One region of the Loigolactobacillus backii genome, then DNA from elsewhere that is predicted to be linked to it. Evidence: a T-box and tRNA genes for the amino acid it is inferred to sense, from the RefSeq annotation. Region 1 holds a T-box; the other holds one or more tRNA genes.
What was found. The T-box of region 1 lies ahead of tyrS (tyrosine--tRNA ligase). A T-box ahead of a tRNA ligase gene usually reads a tRNA of that ligase, here a tRNA-Tyr.
Positions count from the first base shown of each region.

Region 2: it has a tRNA-Tyr gene. The T-box ahead of tyrS (tyrosine--tRNA ligase) is inferred to sense a tRNA for this amino acid. The anticodon was not compared.

Region 1 is NZ_CP014873.1:112,367-115,610, forward strand. It holds gene AYR53_RS00460 (ISL3 family transposase) at 1-244, opposite strand, end outside; gene tyrS (tyrosine--tRNA ligase) at 514-1,770, opposite strand; T-box leader at 1,845-2,040, opposite strand; gene AYR53_RS00470 (NADPH-dependent F420 reductase) at 2,188-2,763, opposite strand; gene AYR53_RS00475 (hypothetical protein) at 2,884-3,216, opposite strand.
Region 2 is NZ_CP014873.1:2,605,092-2,608,335, forward strand. It holds gene AYR53_RS11965 (antibiotic biosynthesis monooxygenase family protein) at 1-125, shown strand, start outside; tRNA gene AYR53_RS11970 (tRNA-Leu) at 773-856, opposite strand; tRNA gene AYR53_RS11975 (tRNA-Cys) at 896-966, opposite strand; tRNA gene AYR53_RS11980 (tRNA-Gln) at 998-1,069, opposite strand; tRNA gene AYR53_RS11985 (tRNA-His) at 1,080-1,152, opposite strand; tRNA gene AYR53_RS11990 (tRNA-Trp) at 1,158-1,231, opposite strand; tRNA gene AYR53_RS11995 (tRNA-Tyr) at 1,243-1,323, opposite strand; tRNA gene AYR53_RS12000 (tRNA-Phe) at 1,329-1,401, opposite strand; tRNA gene AYR53_RS12005 (tRNA-Asp) at 1,413-1,486, opposite strand; tRNA gene AYR53_RS12010 (tRNA-Val) at 1,494-1,566, opposite strand; tRNA gene AYR53_RS12015 (tRNA-Glu) at 1,573-1,644, opposite strand; tRNA gene AYR53_RS12020 (tRNA-Ser) at 1,657-1,747, opposite strand; tRNA gene AYR53_RS12025 (tRNA-Asn) at 1,757-1,829, opposite strand; rRNA gene rrf (5S ribosomal RNA) at 1,841-1,957, opposite strand; rRNA gene AYR53_RS12035 (23S ribosomal RNA) at 2,044-3,244, opposite strand, start outside.

The DNA.
Region 1 (3,244 bases):
GCAGTTCTAGGTACACCGGCTCACTGGCGTTGGCGGCTAGGTAGGTCACCCGGGAAAGGTAGTGACCATTATGATTGAACTGATCAAAGCCACACTGGGGGCAACGTTCAAGGCCGGTCTTGACAGTTGCGCGATAGACTTTAATTCGTCTGTTTTGTTTGTATTCGTAACCATAATCGAAAAAAATGACATTTGGGTCTTTAATACTGAGCGCAAATTTTATATGATTGTCTATAGGGTTCACGGTTTTCTCATATCCTTTCAAATGATACTTGTGGTGGGTAGATTTTTGGATGAGAGCTGTGAGCTCTTTTTCTGCACAAAAATCCTGTTAATAGTTTACCATTTGTAAACTATCAACAGGAAAAAGTATAGAGCCATTATTTATGAAAGCGACTGTTTAGTGCTCGAATTAACTACAGAAGCTCAATTTTCAAACACGTTACCAAAAAATAAGGTTGCTGGCAAAATTAATTCTGCCAGCAACCCTATTTTTTACTCTAAATTAGCGAACTACTTCACGCGTGCCAAGAAATAACGTTTCTTACCCCGGCGAACAATCACAAAGCGGCCATCAAAGGCAGCCGCAGGATCAACAGTGAATTCCAGATCCCGAATTCGGTCACCATTAATTGTAATGGCGCCATTAGTGACGTCCTCACGAGCCTGACGCTTAGATTTTTCAATCTCGGTATCAACCAAAAACTGAACAACATTATTAGGTTCTGTTGAAACCGTCATTGATGGCACATCCGCGAAACCTTGCTCGATTTCCGCCGCAGTTAATTCTTTTAAATCCCCCGAGAAAAGCGCTGCGGAAATATGCTCGGCCTGCTTAACAGCAGCCTCACTATGCACAAATTTGGTAACTTCTTGGGCTAAACGACGTTGGGCTTCTCGTTTTTCTGGCTGTGTTTTAACCTTATCGGCCAAGGCAGCAATTTCTTCTTGCGACAAGAAAGTAAAGTATTTCAAATATTTAATAACATCACGATCATCTTGGTTTAACCAGAATTGATAAAATTCGTAAGGTGACGTCTTTTCCGGATCAAGCCAAACTGCCCCACCAGCGGTCTTCCCAAATTTAGTCCCATCGGCCTTTAACATCAGTGGAATTGTCAACGCGAAGGCCTTTGCGTCAGCACCTTCTTGCTTATGAATTAAATCAATTCCGGCCGTAATGTTTCCCCACTGATCGGCGCCACCAATTTGTAGTTGAACGTCTTCATGGCGGTATAAGTGTAAGAAATCAATTGATTGCAGAATCTGATAAGTAAATTCAGTAAACGAAATACCAACTTCCAAACGACTGGCCACAACCTCCTTATTCAACATCGTATTTACGTTAAATAATTTACCGTAATCCCGCAAAAAATCTAACAAAGAAAGTTTGGATAACCAATCGTAGTTATTAACAATCCGAAAATTATCCGTGCCAAATAATTTTTCCATTTGTGCGGATAAATGATCCTGATTGTGTTGAACTTGGGTCATCGTTTGCAAAACCCGCTCCGAATTTTTACCGGATGGATCGCCAATTGCGCCGGTGCCCCCACCAATAACAATCACTGGATGGTGGCCAGCTAGTTGAAATCGTTTCAACATCATGAACGGAATCAAGTGTCCAATATGTAAGCTATCGCCGGTTGGATCAACGCCACAGTATAAACCAATCTGTTTTTCACTCGTTAATTCGCGCAACCCAGCTTCATCCGTCGTTTGGTTAACGGCGCCCCGCCATTTAAGTTCATCAATAATATTCTCCGTCATTTTATAACCTCCGTTAATACTGTTTAAAATTATCATAACTAACAAAAAAAGTCCCCAACCAAGTCAAAAACTTGATCAGGGACGAAAATTTTTCCGCGTTACCACCCAAAGTTATAGCTGCTGCTATCACTCGCCTCATTTTTATCGAAATGACCCGTGACATCCGCGTAAAAAGTGTAATTCGCGTTGTAACATCGGTTAGTTTTCAGCCACCACTAACTTTCTGAACGATTGGTCACGCCACTACTGTACTTTTTGTGTCCGTTATGAAATTAAGTTTACTATAACTTACACCGTGGTGCCTGTCAAGCCGGCGCTCAGAACGCATTAATCAATTAGTCAGTCCTTTTTAATGGCCATAATCAATATTGACGTAATCGGTTTAGGTACGCTAATAGGCCCTCTTTTTTAGATTCACTACTTCAAGTAGAATTTCAAATTAGGCTGCTTGTTAAGCTGAATCGCCGCTTTAATCCAGAGGAAGCCTAGACTATCTAGAAGTGGACTATCTTGCAACGATAGTGCCTGGGGCGCAAAGCCCATTTGCTTAGCCAAATCCGTTACTTGTTTCACTGCAGCCTGATCGTCGCCAGCAAAGAATTGAACGCTGCCCTCTGGCTTAATCATGTTGGCAGAGCCTGTTTGGTTGAAGCCCTTAACAACTGCCGTATCCGGTAAAGTTTCTTGAAGTAACTGGGTTTGTGACTTGCCAGCGAAAGTTTTAGGACCAGAAAAGTCACTGGTAATGGCGTTAGTCACGTCTACCAAAATCTTACCCTTCAAATCGGCCTTTAACTGCTTGGCCAAATCAAGCACTGTCTGACCAGGAACCGCTAAGATTAGTAAATCAGCAGCCTTAGCCACATCGGCATTGGTTTGGTAATCGGCTGTTGCCTTTCTTGAACCAAGCAATGGTGTATAGCCATTCGTCGTTAAATTCTCTTTTAAAGCCGTGCCAACTTGGCCACTAGCTCCTAAAATTCCAATTTTCATAATCGGCCTCCTTAAAAACTTTTAAATCAACTTCATTTTACTACAAACTAATTTTACTAGTACCGATTTTTACTTACTCGTTTTTCAATTAATTCTATCTAGATGCAGATTTTAAAGAAACTAATTCTTATCAGGTCGACGTTTATACCAACCTAAGCCGATTGCAATAAGCACAAGGCCGCCGCCTACCCAAATTAGATAATTTTCTTGTTGTGATTGCGTTCGCGGCAGACTTTCGACTGCTAGGTTTCTTATTTCAGAACGATTTGGTTTACTGACCAAATGGGGTCTCTTCGTCTCCAGCGACTGGGAGGCCAACTCAACTTGACCAGAATTACCGTTGCCATCTGTTTTCTTTGCCCCAAACACAGGTGATTGCAGCGTCATCCCTACGCCGGCCACCATTAAGCAGTTAAGTATTAAATACAACCACTTTTTATTGTGGACACTCATTATTAGCCCCCTCACTAGGACACCTAAC
Region 2 (3,244 bases), 180 kb from region 1:
GCGAAGCTGACTACTTTAATTGGCGCAATTCACAGGATTTTTCTCCCTTACTACCCTATTTGCAGGCCGGACCAAATATTCAACAATTTCACCAAACAACCTATACACTTGAACAAACAAACTAAGGCAAAGTCTTAGGTAAGAGTCTAGGAATAAAATCCTGAACTCTTTTTTTGTGACCTTAAACTCAAAAATTTATCCGCCTCAATTAGTAAATTTTACACATAATTAGTTAAGCGGCATTAACAAGGTGCTCATCCATTAACGACTTAATTAATTACGTATTTAGGTCCTTTATCACCTAACATTTTACAACATCAGGCGTAACAGTTCTGACTACAATTGTCGGCAGTACAAACATTAAATGTAATACCCAATGCCTGATCCTTTGAACCGATGCTTATTTATGCTTCAAACTCATAAGCATCAAATACTGCGCTATCAGTTCATATTCGATTGAATACCCACTTCTATAACGCCCTATTATAAATCATTAAAAATATCCGCTAATGGTGAACTTATAATTAACTAAGGTAAATCCATGCTAAAGTGTATAAAAACTTTCTAATATTGACGACCTACTAAATTTAGCAGAATATGGTTTTTACTTGTCGTATCAGCATTAATCAATACAGGCTCAACCTTTGATTTAGCGGCCGCTAAGATTAGTTTTACTTAAATGGTCTAAATTAATTTAATAAAACCAGATTTAATTTTTGAAATAAAAAAATAGACTAATATTTTTATTTCAAAAATATCAGTCTATTAACTATACCGGTGATCGGGGTCGAACCGATACTCCCGTGAAGGAACTGGATTTTGAATCCAGCGCGTCTGCCAATTCCGCCACACCGGCATATTAAGCCATTTTGTAGATTACCACTTAAAAGATAAAAGGCGGTAACCGGATTTGAACCGGTGATAGAGGTTTTGCAGACCTTTGCCTTACCACTTGGCTATACCGCCATCTTTAAGGAACAAATCCCATAAAAGCTAACTGGGATAGCTGGATTCGAACCAGCGCATGACAGAGTCAAAGTCTGTTGCCTTACCACTTGGCTATATCCCAATAAAACAAGGGCGGTAGGTGGGAATCGAACCCACGCGTGCCGGAGCCACAATCCGGTGCGTTAACCACTTCGCCACTACCGCCATAATGGCAGGGATAGTAGGAGTTGAACCCACATCAACGGTTTTGGAGACCGCTATTCTACCATTGAACTATATCCCTATTATAAAAAATGGAGGAGAGTGGATTCGAACCACCGAACCCGAAGGAGCGGATTTACAGTCCGCCGCGTTTAGCCACTTCGCTACTCCTCCATAAATGGCGCGGGACAGAATCGAACTGCCGACACATGGAGCTTCAATCCATTGCTCTACCGACTGAGCTACCGAGCCATTATGATAAACGGTCCCAACGGGACTCGAACCCGTGATCTCCTGCGTGACAGGCAGGCGTCATAACCAACTAGACCATGGAACCGTAGAAATGGAGATTACAGGGTTCGAACCTGTGACCCCCTGCTTGTAAGGCAGGTGCTCTCCCAGCTGAGCTAAACCTCCATTAAGTGACCCGTACGGGATTTGAACCCATGTTACCGCCGTGAAAGGGCGGTGTCTTAACCACTTGACCAACGGGCCGAGATCTCGTGACGGAGAGTAAGGGATTCGAACCCTTGATACAGGTTTGCGCCCGCATACATGATTTCCAATCATGCTCCTTCAGCCACTCGGACAACTCTCCACAGAAAAACTCCGGCTGTCGGGCTCGAACCAACGACAACCTAATTAACAGTCAGGTGCTCTACCAACTGAGCTAAGCCGGAATAAACAAATAGCATGGCAACGTCCTACCCTCGCAGGGGGTGCTCCCCCAACTACTCTCGGCGCTAAGAAGCTTAACTTCTGTGTTCGACATGGGAACAGGTGTATCCTTCCTGCCATTGTCACCACACCACTATCTGAGAACTTTGTGCTCTCAAAACTGGACCTTCTATTTTCTTTGACCTTTGAACACTACGCGGAAACATTGTTTCCGACTTGGTTAAGTCCTCGACCGATTAGTATTGGTCCGCTCCATGCCTCACGGCACTTCCACTTCCAACCTATCTACCTGATCATCTCTCAGGGGTCTTACTTCCATAAAGGAATGGGAAATCTAATCTTGCGGGGGGCTTCACACTTAGATGCTTTCAGCGTTTATCCCGGCCATACATAGCTACCCAGCGCTGCACCTGGCGGCACAACTGGTACACCAGCGGTATGTCCATTCCGGTCCTCTCGTACTAGGAACAGCTCCGCTCAAATTTCCTACGCCCGCGACGGATAGGGACCGAACTGTCTCACGACGTTCTGAACCCAGCTCGCGTACCGCTTTAATGGGCGAACAGCCCAACCCTTGGGACCAACTACAGCCCCAGGATGCGATGAGCCGACATCGAGGTGCCAAACCTCCCCGTCGATGTGGACTCTTGGGGGAGATAAGCCTGTTATCCCCAGGGTAGCTTTTATCCGTTGAGCGATGGCCCTTCCATACGGAACCACCGGATCACTAAGCCCGACTTTTGTCCCTGCTCGACTTGTTAGTCTCGCAGTCAAGCTCCCTTATGCCTTTACACGCTATGAATGATTTCCAACCATTCTGAGGGAACCTTTGGGCGCCTCCGTTACTCTTTAGGAGGCGACCGCCCCAGTCAAACTGCCCACCTGACACTGTCTCCCGCCACGCTAAGTGGCGCGGGTTAGAGTGGTCATACAGCAAGGGTAGTATCCCACCAATGCCTCCACCGAAACTAGCGTTCCGGCTTCAACGGCTCCTACCTATCCTGTACAAGCTGTACAAACACTCAATATCAAGCTACAGTAAAGCTCCATGGGGTCTTTCCGTCCTGTCGCGGGTAACCCGCATCTTCACGGGTAATATAATTTCACCGAGTCTCTCGTCGAGACAGTGCCCAGATCGTTACGCCTTTCGTGCGGGTCGGAACTTACCCGACAAGGAATTTCGCTACCTTAGGACCGTTATAGTTACGGCCGCCGTTTACTGGGGCTTCATTTCTGGGCTTCGCGCCGAAGCGCTAACTCATCCACTTAACCTTCCAGCACCGGGCAGGCGTCAGCCCCTATACGTCATCTTACGATTTAGCAGAGACCTGTGTTTTTGATAAACAGTCGCCTGGGCCTATTCACTGCGGCTGATCGTTAGATCAGCACCCCTTCTTCCGAAGTTACGGGGTTATTT